2 regions of the uncultured Chitinibacter sp. genome follow, and region 1 is predicted to be linked to the other one. Evidence: predicted binding sites of a transcription regulator. Region 1 holds the regulator's gene; the other holds the start of a gene.
The links. The regulator sigma-54, encoded in region 1, starts transcription at its own class of promoters, with help from an activator protein. The targets are predictions, from matches to a motif close to CTGGCACGCTTCATGCTT.

Region 1 (8,102 bases):
GCACACCCAGCAACACCAACACATCGCCGGAATTGAGCTGGAAATCATCATCCGGCACAATCGGCGCGCTGTTTTTGCGGCGGATGCTGCGCACTTCTACCTCAATACCGGCAAAATCCAGCTCTTTCAGCTGATGGCCAATCCCAAAGGCATTTTGCGTGAGCTGGATTGTGTGCAGCCGCGCCTGCTGACGATCGCTTTCTTCGTTATCTTCGTGAGTGCCACGGTAAAAGCCGCGAATCATCGAGTAGCGGGCCTCCCGCACTTCGCGAATGCGCCGTACCACTTTATTTAGCGGCACGCCCAGCAACATCATGGTGTGCGAGGCCAGCATCAGGCTGCCCTCCATAATCTCGGCCACTACTTCGGCCGCACCGGCGTTTTTGAGTAGATCAATATCGCTGTCGTCTTGCGTGCGCACAATCACCGGCAATTCCGGCCGCATCTGATGCACGACTTCCAGAATTTTCATCGCCGAGTGGGTGTCGGCATAGGTCACGATCAGCGCGCGGGCGCGCATGAGGCCGGCGGCGATCAGTACTTCGCGCTTGGCGGCGTCGCCAAAGACCACTGATTCACCGGCGGCGGCGGCTTCGCGCACCATTTCGGGGTCTAAATCCAAGGCAAAAAATGGAATACCTTCCGAATGCAAAATCCGCCCCAGCGATTGGCCGCTGCGCCCGTAACCGCACAAAATCACGTGCCCGTTAGCCGACATGCTGCGCACTGCAATCTGGTGCAGATTCGCGGCCAGATTCATCCATTCCGAACTTGCCAGCCGCAAGACAATTTTGTCGGAATGCTGGATCAAAAACGGCGTAATTAGCATCGAGATAATCACGGCCGCGATACTGCTTTGCAAAATCTCGGTTGGAATAATCCCGTGTCCGGCCGCCAGCGCCAGCAATACAAAGGCAAATTCGCCGCCTTGCCCCAGGGCAAAGCCAGTGCGCCACGCCGTGCCCGGCGCGTTGCCAAACAGCCGGGCTACCCCGGCAATCAGCGCAATTTTGCCCACGCTTAGCAAGACAATTAGCGCCAAGACTAGCTGCCACTGGGTGAGCAGCACCATGGCATCCAGATTCATGCCGACGGTAATAAAAAACAAGCCCAGCAGCAGATCGCGGAAGGGGCGAATATCGTCTTCAACCTGATAGCGGTATTCGGTTTCGGCAATCAACATGCCGGCCAGAAATGCGCCCAGTGCTAGAGAAAGACCGGTGAGCTCGGTGAGCCAGGCAATCCCCAGTGTCACGAGCAAGATATTGAGCATAAAGAGCTCGCTAGAGTGCTGGCGCGCCACCAGCGTAAACCATGGGCGCATCAGTTTTTGCCCCAGCCACAGCAGTAAAGTAAGGACAAAAATGATCTTGAGGGCCGCGAGACCAATCGCCACCGCTAGCTCTTCAGCTGGCTTGCCCAGCACAGGGATCATAATCAGGAAGGGCACCACCGCCAGATCTTGAAATAGCAAGATCCCAAAGGCATTTTGCCCGTGCGGGGCGTTGAGTTCGTTGCGGTCGGCCAAGAGCTTAGACACCATGGCGGTGGAGGACATCGCCAAGGCCGCCCCCAGTGCAAGACCAAGTTGCCAGGGCTGATTAAAGAAGGCGCACGCCAGCATCACCAGCAGCAAGACCCCCATCACTTGCGATAAACCAAGGCCAAACACCACGCGTTTCATGGCATTGAGTTTGGCGAGGTTAAATTCCAGCCCCAGCGTAAACATCAGGAAAATCACGCCGTATTCGGCCAGATGGGTGGCTTCCTCGCTCGATTCAATCAGGCCCAGCGCATGGGGGCCGACGAAAATACCAATCACCAGGTAGCCCAGCATGGGCGGCAGTTTGATTTTGCGGCAGAACACCACCGTCAGAACGGCAATGGCGAGAAGAAATAAAAAATTATGCAGGGTAGAGGGCATGCAAGACGGCGCAATCGCGACATGAATTCAAATTCGTTCTTGCTAATATACCGGCGCAGCATGTCTTGCGCATGAAATCCTGCCGCTAATTGGCCAGTTGGCACGTTCTTTGCGTTTTTCTTGCAACGTCGCTGGGCGTGCGGGGCAGATTGGCATGGCAATTTGCCGCTTTGCCGGTTACAGAATGGGCTGGCTCTTTTATAATCGCTGCTCATTTGTGCTTGAGCTTTCTTTAAGATGACTGCTGCGCTTGCAACTGCCCACCGGGTATTGGCCATTGAGGCCCAAGCCATTACGGCACTGGCCCAGCGGCTGGATGAGCGATTCGCGGCGGCCTGTGCGCTGATTTTGCAGTGCCCGGGGCGGCTGGTGGTAATGGGGATGGGTAAATCGGGCCACATCGCCCGCAAGCTCGCGGCCACCATGGCCAGTACCGGTACGCCAGCGTTTTTTGTGCATCCGGGCGAGGCGGCGCATGGCGACCTCGGCATGATTACCCGGCAAGATGTGGTTTTGTTGCTCTCTAATTCGGGCGAAAGTGACGAAGTGCTGGCGATCTTGCCTAGCCTGAAACGCCTTGCGGTACCGCTGATCTGTATGACCGGTAACCCTAGCTCGACCATGGCGCGTGAGGCGCAAATTCACCTCGATGCCGGTGTGGCCGAAGAAGCGTGCCCGCTCAATTTGGCGCCCACCGCCAGCACCACGGCGGCATTGGCGCTGGGTGATGCCTTGGCCGTGGCCTTGCTGGAGGCGCGTGGTTTTCAAGCTGAAGATTTTGCGCTGTCGCATCCGGGCGGCTCGCTGGGCCGGCGTTTGCTGGTGCATGTGCGAGATTTGATGCACGCAGGCGAGGCCTTGCCGGTCGTGCAGCATGATGTCACGCTGCGCGATGCGCTGATGGAAATCAGCCGCAAAGGCATGGGCATGACGGCGATTGTGGACGATGCCAGACAGCTGTGCGGGATTTATACCGATGGCGATTTACGCCGCACCATTGACCGCGATATTGATTTACGCACGACGCCGGTGCGTGAGGTGATGAGCCCAGCACCGGTGACGATTGAAGCGCAGCGCCTCGCGGCTGAAGCTGCGGCAGTGATGGAGGCGCGCCGGGTGAATGGCCTGCTGGTGGTGGAGCAAGGCCGGCTGGTGGGTGCAATTAATATGCATGATTTGCTTAAAGCACGTGTGGTGTAGGGGATAGCCCGCTACGCCTTTAGATAAATAGATTTCAGACTGATACCCCTTAAAGAGAAGCCATGATTGAGCGTGCCAAGCAAGTCAAACTGATGATTTTCGACGTTGACGGTGTGATGACCGACGGCGGCTTGTACTATACCGATGCCGGTGAAGAGCTGAAGGCGTTTAATTCGCTGGATGGCCACGGTTTGAAAATGCTGAAAAATTCCGGCGTGAAGCTGGCGATTATTACCGGGCGTAATTCACGCTTGGTAGAACACCGGGCGCGTAATCTGGGGATTGATTTTCTGCATCAAGGCGCCCATGACAAACTGCAAACCTTTCAGAAGTTGCTTGCCGAAGCGGGCGTGAGCGCTGAAGAATGCGGTTATATGGGGGATGATGTGATTGATCTGCCCGTGATGCGGCGCGTGCACTTTGCGGTGGCTGTGCCGGCTGCGCCAGAGCTGGTACAACAGCACGCGCATTATGTGACCGGCCGCCAGGGCGGGCATGGCGCGGTGCGCGAAGTCTGCGAATTGATTATGGCCAGCCAAGGTACACTGGATGCGGCTTTAGCGCCGTATCTGGCTTAATGGGCTGGCAGGGGAAAACGCTTGCGTAGTTTAACCATCTGGGCGTTGCCCCTTGTGTTGTTGCTGCTGGTCGGGGCGCTGATCTGGGGCTTGAGCCGGGCCGCGATTCAAACCGTCATTACGGTCGAGGCCGACCCCAATACCCCGGATATGATTGTGAATCTGGGGGTATTGCAGCGCTTTGATGAGCAAGGGCAAATCCGCTCGACGCTGATCGCGCAGGAAGTGAAACACCTGCGGGCCAATGACACGCTGCTGTTTAAACAGCCAAAGCTGACCCAGACTGAACCGGGTAAACCCAATATTGTGGTGACCGGCGTGCGGGCGAAAACCACCAATAAAGCGTCGCAGGTTTGGTTTGAAGATGCGACCGAACTACGCCGCGCGGCATTCGGCCAGCAAGCCGAATTGGTCGTGCGCAGTAGCGATGTGTTTTATGATCAGGCGACCAGCATCGCCCGCGCTAGCACACCGGTGGTGGCGGATATGGGCCCACATCATGCCGAAGCGGTGGGCTTTATCGCCGATAATGCCCAGCAAACTCTGAATTTACTATCCAAAGTGAGAATGACTTATGTCCCGACTGCTCGCGCTGCCCTTACTGGCACTGCTGCTCGCTAATTCTGCGTGGGCCGAAACTGCCGACCGCGAGAAACCGATGAATATCGTGGCCGATAACTGCGTGATGGATCAAAAGACCCAGCAAAGTGTCTGCACCGGCAATGTGGTGGTGACGCAGGGCACGATGGTAATGCGGGCCGATAAACTGACCACCCGACAAGATGAACAAGGCCATCAGTTTGCTCAAGGTGAAGGCCGCCCGGTGCGTTTCAAGCAGCGGCTGGATTCGGGCGAGCCACTGGATGCTGAAGCACTCCGCTTTGATTACGACGGCGCAAAGGGCTTTCTGGTGTTGATGGACAAGGCCTGGGTTAAGCGTAATCAGGATTTGGTGGTGGGCGATAAAATCACCTACGACATGAATACCGAGTTTTACCAAGCGCAAAGTAAGGCGGGTGGTCGGGTGAATATCACGCTGAACCCGAAGAAAAAAGACGCCAGCCAGCCAGCCAAGAAAGAAGTTAGCCAATGAGTACGCTGAAAGCCCAGCATCTACAAAAGTCCTACAAAAAACGCACGGTGGTGCGTGATGTGTCGCTCGAAGTCAGCAGCGGTGAAGTGGTGGGTCTCTTGGGCCCCAATGGTGCCGGTAAAACCACCAGCTTTTACATGATTGTGGGCCTCGTGCGTATGGATGAGGGCCGGATTGAACTCGATGGCATTGATGTTAGTCAGCAGCCCATTCACCAGCGGGCGCGTTTGGGCTTGGGTTATTTGCCGCAAGAGGCGTCGATTTTCCGCAAAATGACCGTGGCGGAAAACATTCAGGCGGTGCTGGAGCTGCATTACAAAGATAAAACCGAGATTGCCGAGCGACTCGATGCCTTGCTGCATGACCTGCATGTGGGGCATTTGCGCAACAGCAATGCCATGAGTTTGTCAGGCGGTGAGCGCCGCCGGGTGGAGATCGCCCGCGCGCTGGCTTCCAACCCACAGTTTGTGTTGCTGGATGAACCTTTTGCCGGGGTAGACCCAATTGCGGTGATTGATATTCAACGCATTATTGGCTTTTTGAAAGAGCGGGGCATCGGGGTGCTGATTACCGATCACAATGTACGAGAAACCCTCGGGATTTGTGACCGCGCCTATATCATCTCGGAAGGGGCCGTGATGGCGGCTGGTAAACCGGCCGAGATTGTGAATAATGAAGATGTTCGCCGCGTGTATTTGGGCGAGCATTTCCGTATGTAGCATCACTGGCCGCAGTTTATGAAGCAAAGTCTGCAGCTGCGCATGGCGCAGCAGCTCAACCTCACGCCGCAACTTCAGCAGTCGATCAAACTGCTGCAACTCTCTACGCTGGATTTCCAACAGGAAATCGAGCAGTACCTCGCTGACAATCCGCTGCTCGAACGCGAAGACCATGGCCTGGATAGTGCCGATGCCAGCGAAGCCCAAGATACCAGCACAACCGAGCGTGATGATTTTGAAGATGATGGGCTGCGCTGGGATGAGGTGCGTGGTAGCCAATCGTTTGATGATGACGACGAGCATGACCCCACGCTGCGGGTTGCGATTGAGCTTAGCCTGCGTGATCACCTGTTGGCGCAAGCTCGCTTACTGGCTTTGCCTGCCCGTGATTTTGCTTTGCTCACTATGCTCATTGAAGCGCTGGACGACGATGGCTTATTGCCGGTGTCGCTAGAAGAAGTATTTGAGCAGCTACCGGCGGAATTCGTCGCGGAGCTTGAGCTGGAAATGGCTGAGCTGCAGATCGCGCATCAGCATTTATTGCAGCTGGAGCCATTGGGCGTCGGCGCGCGCTCGCTGGGCGAGTGTTTATTGCTCCAGCTCAAACAATTGCCGCCTAGCCCTACGGTAGAGTTAGCTAAACGGGTGTTGCTAGAAGGCTTGGAATTACTTGCGGTACGGGATTTCACCCGTTTAAAGAAACTTTTGCAGTGCAATGAAGTCCAGTTAAAAGAAGCGCAGCAGATTATTCGTAGTTTGAACCCGCGTCCGGCGGCCAACTGGGGCGGCGAAACGGCGCGCTATGTTGTGCCGGATGTGTTGGTGCAAAAGGTGCGCGGCCGCTGGTCGGTACGGCTGAATCAGGCAGCGCAACCCAAGCTGAAAGTTAATGAGATGTATGCGCGGGTGTTGCAGGGGCAAGCTGGCGAGAGCTTGGCGGGCCAGCTGCAGGAAGCGCGCTGGTTGATTAAAAGTATTGAGCAGCGTGGCAATACCATTTTGCGAGTGGCGCAAGCGATTGTGGCGCGGCAGCAAGCGTTCTTTGAATATGGCGAAGTGGCGATGAAACCCTTGGTGCTACGGGACATCGCCGAAGAGCTGGATTTGCATGAATCCACCATCTCGCGGGTGACAACGCAAAAATTTATGCTGACACCCCGCGGGGTTTTGGAGTACAAATATTTCTTCGGTAGTCATGTTGAAAATGACAGCGGTGGGGAAAACTCGGCGACCGCGATCAAAGCTTTGATCAAACAGCTAGTCCAGCAGGAAAATGCACAGAAACCGTTATCCGATAATGCTATAACGGAAGAACTCGCAAAGCAGGGTGTGGCAGTTGCGCGGCGCACCGTTGCTAAATATCGGGAGGCGTTAGGTATCGCGCCTGCCAGTCAGCGCAAAAGCCTGTAATGGGCGCATAAAAACGAAGGAGCAATAATATGAACCTCAATATCAGCGGTCATCATCTTGAAGTTACTCCAGCTATCCGCGATTACGTGAGCAGTAAAATCGAACGCGTGATTCGTCATTTTGACAACGTGATCGATGCAACGGTCATTCTGGCGGTTGATAAACTGCAGCACAAAGCCGAGGTTACCGTGCATGTCAGTGGTAAAGACATCCACATCGAATCGATTGAGGAAGACCTGTATGCCGCGATTGATGTCCTGATGGACAAATTGGATCGCCAGCTGGTCAAACACAAAGAAAAGCTCTCTTCGCATCGCAATGAGGCGCTGAAACATCAGGCGGTGGCCGAAGAATAATTACGTTGCGTAGGCAATACAACGGGAACGCCGCGAGTCGTTCCCGTTTTTGTTTGCCCGCAAGGCAAGTACAATAGCCCGACCATAAGGAAATACACCAACACCATGAGCCTCATTACCAAAATCCTGCCAACCACCAATGTGTTTCTCGATCTGGATGTGGGAAGCAAGAAGCGGGTGTTCGAGCACGTGGGGATCGTGTTTGAAAATAGCCATGGCATCGCGCGTAGCGTGATCTTCGATAGCCTGTTTGCCCGCGAAAAGCTGGGCTCCACTGGCCTTGGCCAAGGCGTGGCGATTCCACACGGGCGGATCAAAGGTCTGAAAGAAGCCACCGGTGCGTTTGTACGCCTGAAAGAGCCGATTCCATTTGATGCTCCAGATAGCAAGCCTGTGGCTCTGATCTTTGTGCTGCTGGTGCCAGCCAATGCTACCGATCTGCATTTGCAGATTCTGTCCGAGTTGGCGCAGCTGTTTTCCGATAAGCAGTTGCGTGAAGAGCTAAACACCATGACCGAAGCGCATCAGGTCTGGGAGCGGATCGCCAGCTGGGAGCCCTACGGCGCCGATTTTGCTTAATTGACTCGGCCAGCTTGGCTGGACGCCAGCCACTGGCCTGCTTCATAATCAAAACTGCATCCATGTGCCGATGCAGTTTTTTTTTGAGACCGGTATGCCACAGATTACTGCCCGCCAGCTGTTTATTGATAACGCCGAAAAATTGCGCCTCACCTGGGTTGCCGGTCAATCTGGGGCAAATAATCTGCTCTCCAATGACGAGAGTGAGCAAAAGCCCTCATTGTCGCTAGTTGGGCATTTGAA
Region 2 (8,102 bases), 600 kb from region 1:
GTCAGCATGGGAAAGGTTATCCAGAAATAACAATAGCCACGGCTTGCCGTGGCTATTGGGTAGGTGCTAATTACACCGCGATAGTTTGCGTGGCTGTTGCCGCGGCCGGATGCGCTGGGCGCGCCAGACCGAGGTTTTCTCGCAAAGTTTGGCCACTATATTGCGTGCGGAACAGCCCTCTAGCCTGCAATACCGGGATCACCAATTCGACAAAATCATCTAGCCCAGTAGGTAGAACCGGCGGCATGATGTTAAAGCCATCCGCCGCGCCGGCCTCAAACCACTCAGCCAACTGATCGGCAATCGATTCAGGTGTACCCACAATCGTACGATGACCGCGCGCACCGGCAATCCGCTGATACAGCTGCCGAATCGTTAAGCCTTCACGCTGCGCAATCGAATACATCAGTGCCTGCCGGCTCTTCATGCCATTGGTTTCCGGTAGATCAGGCAGCGGCCCATCAATCTCGTAGGCACTCAAATCAGCGCCAATCAAGGCGGACAAAAGCCCTACCCCCACCGTGGGGTGAATGAGATCTTGCAAGGCTTGGTATTTGGCCTGCGCTTCTTCCTCGGTACGTCCCACCACTGGGAAAACGCCCGGCATGATCAAAATCTCTTCCGGCTTGCGGCCATAGCGCGCGGCTCTGGTCTTGATATCGCGGTAGAAGGCCTGTGCATCTGCCAGCTCTTGCCATGCGGTAAAGATCACCTCGGCTGATTCCGCCGCTAACTCGCGCCCATCTTCTGATGCACCGGCTTGCACCAATACAGGCTGCCCCTGCACTGGCCGGGCAACATTCAATGGCCCCCGCACCTGGAAAAACTCACCCACGTGATTGGGAACATGGCGTTTATTGCCCTGCAGATAGACACCGCTGGCTTTATCCCGCACAAAGGTATCGTCTTCCCAGCTATTCCAGAGCTTTTTGACCACCTGCACATACTCGCGTGCACGCTGATAGCGCAAGGCATGCGGCAATTGCTCGCGCAGATTAAAATTGCGCGCCTCTTCTTCCGTGGCCGAAGTCACCAAGTTCCAGCCTGCCCGCCCACCCGACAAATGATCCAGTGAGGCAAACTTGCGAGCCAGATGATAAGGCTCGTTGTAGGTTGTCGAAACGGTGGCGATCAGGCCAATATGCTCGGTGACGGCCGATAAGGCAGATAGTAAGGTAAGCGGCTCGAAATGATCTGAATAGGCCGAACGCTCGCCCGCCTCACCCTCACCGCGAGCCGCAAGCCCATCGGCCAGAAACACTGCATCAAACAAGCCGCGCTCGGCAGTTTGCGCTAGGCGTTTATAGTGTTGAAAATCTTGGCCAGCATTAGCTGGCGTTGCCGGGTGGCGCCATGCCGCCACATGATGGCCATAGGCCGGGATAAACGCACCTAAGCGTAATTGGCGTTGACTCATGCGGCCAGCTCCTCTGGGTGAGCCACGATTGGCGCAGCGTGGTGTTCAAACGCTAACTCGATCTCGGGCGGATGCTGCAGGGTGTGATGAATTTTGCACTGCCGGGCTGCTTTTTCCAGTCGCACCCGATCATGCGCCGCCAGCGGGCCATGCAATGTCACCCTCACCACAATCGCTCCAATCCGACTGGGAGCCGAACTTTCATAGCCGGTCACATCGACGGTGACATCCTGCAACTGGCTAATGCCATGGGTTTGTGCAAAATGTCGAATCGTACCGGCAGTGCACGCCCCCAATGCCCCCAAAATCAGCTCACCCGCTCGAAAGGCGTCGGGCGCATTCTCGCCATTACTCGCTCTGCCAACGGCCACATGGGCGGCGCGTGTTTCGATATGCAGATACGCAGCGCTATCTTGGCGCACACGCACTTGAATCACATCATTACTCATACTGTTACTCCTCGTTGGGGTAGCCTGCTTAGCCAGCTCCCCCGGCGCTAGGATTAGAATGGACGGCTACCCGCCAGGCTGACCCGCTTTAATACGCGGCGCTCAGTCTCGGGAAACGCCGTCCGTGAGTGCAATGTCGCCTGGTTATCCCAGTACATGATGTCACCCAAAGCCCAGCGATGCTCATAGCGGTATTTATCTTGCTGAATATGGGCCCGTAAGCGCGCAATCAGCGCCTCGGCTTCAGCCTGATCGATGCCTAGGATTTCTGACTCGGTATGGGTCGACAAAAACAGTACTTTCTTGCCACTGTCGGGATGAGTGCGCACCAGCGGATGCGGGAAACCCGGGCCAAGGATTGGCCGGGCTGGGCTGCGATATTTCGGATATTCCGCCTCAAGCCCTTCCGCTTTACGCTGGGCATTAAGCACATGGCGCAAGAATGGGTTGTAGGTAATGTGCTGCAAGCCTTCCAACTGAGCTTTGGTAGCTTCGTCCAGATCCAGATAGGCTTGATGAATGTTGTACCACGAGGTATCACCCCCGACTGCTGGCAGCTCAACGGCATACAGCAATGACCCTGCCGATGGGATCGGGGTCCATTGATGGTCGGCATGCGGGGTTAACTCGCCATTACCGGTATAACCGCCATCGACATTCGCCACGCGTACTACATCCGGCGCTTTACCAGCGGTGTTGGAGGCCAGTACTGGCACATCTTCTGGGGGCACAAAGACCGAGCCAAAATACGTGGCAAAGCGCAGCAAGGCCGAGTCATCGAGCTCTTGGCGCTTAAAGATCAGAATAAAGTGCTCATGCAGCGCCTTTTTCAAGCGCAAGATGGTGCTTGGATGTTGCGGCTGGTTGGCATCGATCCCCGTCACCGTTGCGCCCAAGGCGCCGTCAACCGGCGTGATTACGATATCGGCCGGGTTTTGCCATTGCACGGTCGCGGTAACCGGCCCCTGTGGTAGTAGCGCACGAGAAACATCATTGGTCAGGTTTTTTACATCAGCCAGATTGGTCATACGGAATTCTCCTTGGTGAGTGACTAGTCGCATTCAGCAGAATCCATGCCAGAGCGCTCAAGTCTTTTATTCCTAAGGTTTCCGTTGTTATTCACCGCGTAACTGCTGTGTTTTGCGCTGCGCAACGCAGCAAACTGCTGCGATATCACCACCCATCCAAAACCGGCACCAACCCGCCTTATTTCACCCCATCTGACTGCACTGTTGATTTTTCAACAGATTGCTGACGGCGCGCAGCGGCCGCTGTTGCGTTCTGTTCAATTATAACTGTTTTTTCTATAAGAACACGTTGGCACACCTTTTGCTCATATTAAATCGCCAGCGCATCGTGCAGGGAGTGCGATGCCCCGAAATTGGCTGACCTCATTCGGAAATGAAACGGAGAACAAAAGATGATCAAAAGACTGCCCCCCATCGCGGCCAGCCTACTGCTGCTAAGCACCGTGGCCCATGCGGCCGATGCCGATGCCCTACAAAAGCAGATCAATGAATTGAAAAAAAGCCTCGAAGCCCTGCAGGCCCAGGTGAAAGAGCAAGCTGCGGCCAAAGCCAGTGGCGAAGCCGCCGCCGAATACGCCACCAAGGATGAGCTGCAAGGTCTGACGGCCGACTTGGAAAACTACAAATACCAAGTTCAGCGTGATCAAGACACCAAAACCGCCAAATCTACGCGTGCGCTGGTCGTGGGCGGCACCGTACAAGCTCGGGCCGGCTATAACAGCCTGGCTACTAATAATGCGGTGACCGACAACCGCAAAACCAGCTTTGATATCCCTACCGCGGTGCTGACCTTTACCGGTAATGCGTATAAAGATTACGACGAAGGTCGCAATCTGACTTATGCACTGCGCTTTGGTTACTCACCCCAAAGTACCGCCACCCAGCTGCTGGATACCAGTAATTTCAACTTGCTGGATGCCAACCTGACCTATCAAATCTTGCCGACCATCTCGCCTGATACTGGCCGTCTGGCCGTTACCTTTGGCCAGCAGCTGGTGCCATTCGGCCTAGAGGCGGCCGCCACCGAAGATTTGAAACCGGTGATCAATAACGCGCAGTTTGTCGGGCGTTTGGGCTTTGGCCAGCGACAGATCGGGATTGGCTTAAGCGGCGACCTGTGGCCCGAGGTGGATTACGGCTACAACTACCGCGCCCCGGTATTCCAATACATCGTGGGTCTAGTTAACGGTAATGGCCCAAATAAATCCGACAACAACGACCACAAAGACTTTATTGGTCGGGTGGCCTTCACCGCGCCAGCAGAATACAACTCATGGCTGCGCCAGCTGACCATCGGCGCCTCGGTGTACCTGGGCAAACAGAATCTGGCCATTGGTGCAGACCGTGTAGGCCAAGGTGCGAAAGATCGCTATGGCATTGATGTTAGCTACAACCATCACCCATTTGGCTTCACTTATGAGTTTGTGAAAGGGACTGATGGCACGGTCAGCGGCACCAAAGCCAAACCTGTCTTTGGCGAGCTGAAGAGCCAGGCCCACACCGCCACCTTCTTCTACAACTTTGGCGAGCAATTCGTTAAAGGCTATCGCGCACAGGGTCGCTACGACGACTGGTGGCCCGTGTCATACCAGCCCTTTGTCCGCTACGACAGCTTTGACCCCAATACCAGCAAGCAGAACGACAAGGTCAATATCACCACAGCAGGTCTGAATATTTTCTTCGCCGAAACGACCAAGTTCCAGCTCAACTACAACCGCCGCGACGATCAGGCCACCAAGGTGAAATCGAACGAGTGGCTCGCTCAATTCCAATACGGCTTCTAAGCCTTGCACGCCCCGAACACTGAGAGATACACGATGAAAAATAAAATTTTTGCACTAAGCACTCTGACCCTCACCCTGATCGCAGCCAGCCCGGCTTGGGCTGACCCAGCCAAAGTCATCCGTATTGGGGTGGCCACCGTCGGCACTGGCGGCAAACCGGTCTTTGGCGGTTCTTCCGCAGCCACGGCCGCGACTCGCGGCCTGATTGAAGAAGAATTCAAAAAAGACGGCATCAAGGTGGAGTGGAATTACTTCAAAGGTGCCGGCCCAGCAGTGAATGAAGCGCTGGCTAACAAACTGCTGGATTTTGCGTGGCAAGGTGACTTGCCCGCGATTGTGGCCAAAGCCAGTGGTTTGAAAACCAAAATCTTGCTCGCGAACGGCACGCTGGGCACCACCTATCTCGCGGTCCCCGCAGATTCACCGGCCAAAAAGCTGGAAGACCTGAAAGGCAAAAAAGTAGCCCTCTTTAAAGGCACCAATGGCCAGCTGGTAGTGAATAAGGTGCTCGATCAATACGGCCTCACCGAAAAAGACTTCAAGCTGATCAATATGGATACGGCGACCACTCAAGCGGCAATCGCCACCAAGGATGTGGATGGCGCATGGTTTGGCTATGACGTTTTCCAATTGGTAGATCGCGGTGTGGCAAAAGTGATTTGGTCGAATAAAGAAGGTCCATTATCACTTACCCGCCAAACGCATTTCTTGGTGACCGAAGACTTTGAAAAGGCCAATCCGGAAATCACCCAGCGGGTAGTGAATGTGCTGGTCCGCACGGCCGCGGATATTTCCAAACCGGAAAATGCCGAGAAAGTGCTGCAAGAATGGTCCAAGTCAGGCGTGCCGTATGCGTCATTCAAGAAAGACTACAACGGTGGCGCTGATATCAAACGCCGCTCTAGCCCGCTGCTGGATGAGTTTTTCTACAACCACTACAAGGATGCCGTACAGGCCTCATTGAAATTCAAGCTGATTCGCAAGGATTTCGACGTCAATCAGTGGTTTGAGCCCAAATACCTGAATCAGGCCCTGAAAGAACAAAAGCTGGAGAACTTCTGGACCGCTTACGACGCCAAGGGCACCCCCAAAGGCGGTAAGTAATGACAGCTGGCACCGAGCAGACCGCCGCGGTGCCAGCGGTTTCGGCCCGCTGGTTTCTGCTGAATTTTGTGGCGCTGTCTTTACTGGCCGGGGTCGGGGTGGGGATTGCCAAGGTGAGCACCGCGCTCTATGCCTTGCATCTGCACGCCAGCAATGCCGAGATCGGCCTGATCAGCGCGGCGCAGATGGTGGGCATGCTGTTTATGAGTATCCCGGTCGGTTTGCTGCTGGATCAGGTGGGTGCCATGAAGATGTATTTGAGCGGCACCTTGATTGCGGCCCTGCTGTATTGCCTGACGCCCAGTATTGGCGAAGCGTGGTTTTTGCTGGTGTGCACGGCGCTGGTGAGCTTTTGCATGCCCTGCCGTTTTATTGCCCTGAATGCCGTGTTTATGCAGCAACTGAATCAGGTCGGTGAAACCAAAGCCGGTTGGTTTCGTGGCTGCCACATGATTGGCATGTTTTTACTGGGGCCCGCCATTGCCACCGCCTTGATTGCTGCTTTGCCCTTTGGCTGGGTGTATCAGCTGATTGGCATCAGCTTTGTCCTCACTTTGCTGATCGCGCCACGGGTGCTGCGTATTTATCAACCCAAAGCCGTCAGCCACCCAGGTGGTGCCATCTGGCCGCGGGTGCGCAGCCAATTTGGCCTGCTGCGCCGGCATCGCGCCTTGCAGCAATGTGGCGCGATTGAGGTGCTGGTGAACAGCAGCATGATGTTTTACACCGCCTTCATCGTCGCGATTGCGGTCCGTGATTTTGGCCTATCGGCCAGTGCCGCCGCCAGCCTGATCACCAGTCAGGGCTTGAGCTTTATCTTGGCGCTGATGCTGCTGGGTGGCGTAGCGCAAAAGCTGGGACGGCGGGCCGTGTATCGGCTGGGCTTTACCGGCGGCGCGCTGAGTTTATGTCTGCTGGGCCTCGCCCCCTGGGGCGCTGCGCTGTGGGTGGGCGGCTTGCTGCTTGGGCTGGCTCTGGGCTGGTTACAGGCAGCGAATATGACCCGGGTAGCCCAGCTGGGTGAGGATCTGGGGCAAGGCCAGGTGGCCGGATTAATGGCCCTGATCGGCCCATTGGGTGGTTTTAGCGGCACGGTGATTGGCGGGCTATTTGGCCAGCTGATTCATCTGCAATGGTTGTTTTTGTTTTTTGCCGGCTGTTTTGTGCTGGCGGCGGGGTTTAGTTTGCGCCCTGCAGCCAGCACAGAGACGGAGCACGAACTTAATTATCAAGGAGTATCGCAATGAGCACAGCGATTACATTAAATCAGAGCGATATACCCGCCGAGGTATCCGCCAAACGCCCGAGCCAGTGGCGACAAAAAACGGGGCAAAAACTGCAGCAAATTTTGTGGGCATTGGTCTTGCCGCTGCTCGTTCTGGGCTTATGGCAAATCACCAGCGCTCACGAATGGGTCTCCCCGCAAATCCTGCCACCGCCCTCTTTGGTGTGGCAAACCCTGACCGAGCTGTGGCAAAGCGGCGATCTGACCAGCAATTTGCAAATCAGTGTCGAGCGCGTGGCCTATGGCTTTGGGGTGGGTACAGTGGTGGGCTTGCTGCTAGGCGCCTTGATGGGGCTATCGAAAACGGTGGAAGCATATTTATTCCCTACCTTTAAAGCCCTGAGCCAGATTCCGGCGCTGGGCTGGATTCCGCTGCTGATTATGGTGGTGGGCATTGGTGAATCGATGAAGATTTTGGTGATTGCCAAAGCGGCCTTGGTGCCGGTCACGGTCAATACCTTGCAAGGTATCCGCAATATCCCGCCCCAATTTGCCGAGGTGGCCAAGGTCTATCGCTTTAACACCCGCCAATTACTGGCCAAGGTGGTAATCCCGGCTGCCTTGCCCTCGCTGTTTACCGGTATTCGCTATGGCCTCACCCATGCCTGGCTGGCCCTGGTGACTGTTGAGCTCCTGGCCTCAAGTGAAGGCATTGGCTTTTTGATGGTCTGGGGCCGGCAGTTGTTCCAGCTGGATCTGGTGCTGGCCACGGTGGTGATCATTGGCGCAGTGGGTTTGTTAATCGACCAGTCGCTGCAATGGCTGGAAACCCATTTCCTGAAATGGCGTCGCGTTGCGTTTTAAGTTTGAGTGAGGTGTGTGATGTCTGCATTTAAAACCCGTTTACAGGCGCTGGGCCAGCGTGATTTTCGCGGGCTCGTCCTGCCGTTGGGGCTGATCCTAGCTTGGTATTTGATTAGTAAATTTAACTTGGCCAACAGCGCGATTCTGGCTTCGCCGTATGAAGTCTGGAAAGAAGGCTATGGCCAGATCAGCAGCGGGGCCTTTGCCCTTGATCTGGTCTATAGCGTATCC

Region 2: a site for sigma-54 is predicted at 2,929-2,946, ahead of QV747_RS03415 (TauD/TfdA family dioxygenase). Genes of this name have one in related genera too.

Annotation. Positions count from the first base shown of each region.
Region 1 is NZ_CAMFLP010000001.1:139,297-147,398, forward strand. It holds gene QV747_RS00645 (monovalent cation:proton antiporter family protein) at 1-1,924, opposite strand, end outside; gene QV747_RS00650 (KpsF/GutQ family sugar-phosphate isomerase) at 2,162-3,124, shown strand; gene kdsC (3-deoxy-manno-octulosonate-8-phosphatase KdsC) at 3,187-3,702, shown strand; gene lptC (LPS export ABC transporter periplasmic protein LptC) at 3,724-4,323, shown strand; gene lptA (lipopolysaccharide transport periplasmic protein LptA) at 4,277-4,795, shown strand; gene lptB (LPS export ABC transporter ATP-binding protein) at 4,792-5,514, shown strand; gene QV747_RS00675 (RNA polymerase factor sigma-54) at 5,533-6,924, shown strand; gene hpf (ribosome hibernation-promoting factor, HPF/YfiA family) at 6,954-7,280, shown strand; gene QV747_RS00685 (PTS sugar transporter subunit IIA) at 7,386-7,859, shown strand; gene hprK (HPr(Ser) kinase/phosphatase) at 7,954-8,102, shown strand, end outside.
Region 2 is NZ_CAMFLP010000001.1:742,993-751,094, forward strand. It holds gene QV747_RS03400 (ABC transporter ATP-binding protein) at 1-8, opposite strand, end outside; gene QV747_RS03405 (LLM class flavin-dependent oxidoreductase) at 71-1,417, opposite strand; gene QV747_RS03410 (OsmC family protein) at 1,414-1,866, opposite strand; gene QV747_RS03415 (TauD/TfdA family dioxygenase) at 1,920-2,894, opposite strand; gene QV747_RS03420 (hypothetical protein) at 3,287-4,678, shown strand; gene QV747_RS03425 (ABC transporter substrate-binding protein) at 4,712-5,782, shown strand; gene QV747_RS03430 (MFS transporter) at 5,782-7,029, shown strand; gene QV747_RS03435 (ABC transporter permease) at 7,026-7,871, shown strand; gene QV747_RS03440 (ABC transporter permease) at 7,890-8,102, shown strand, end outside.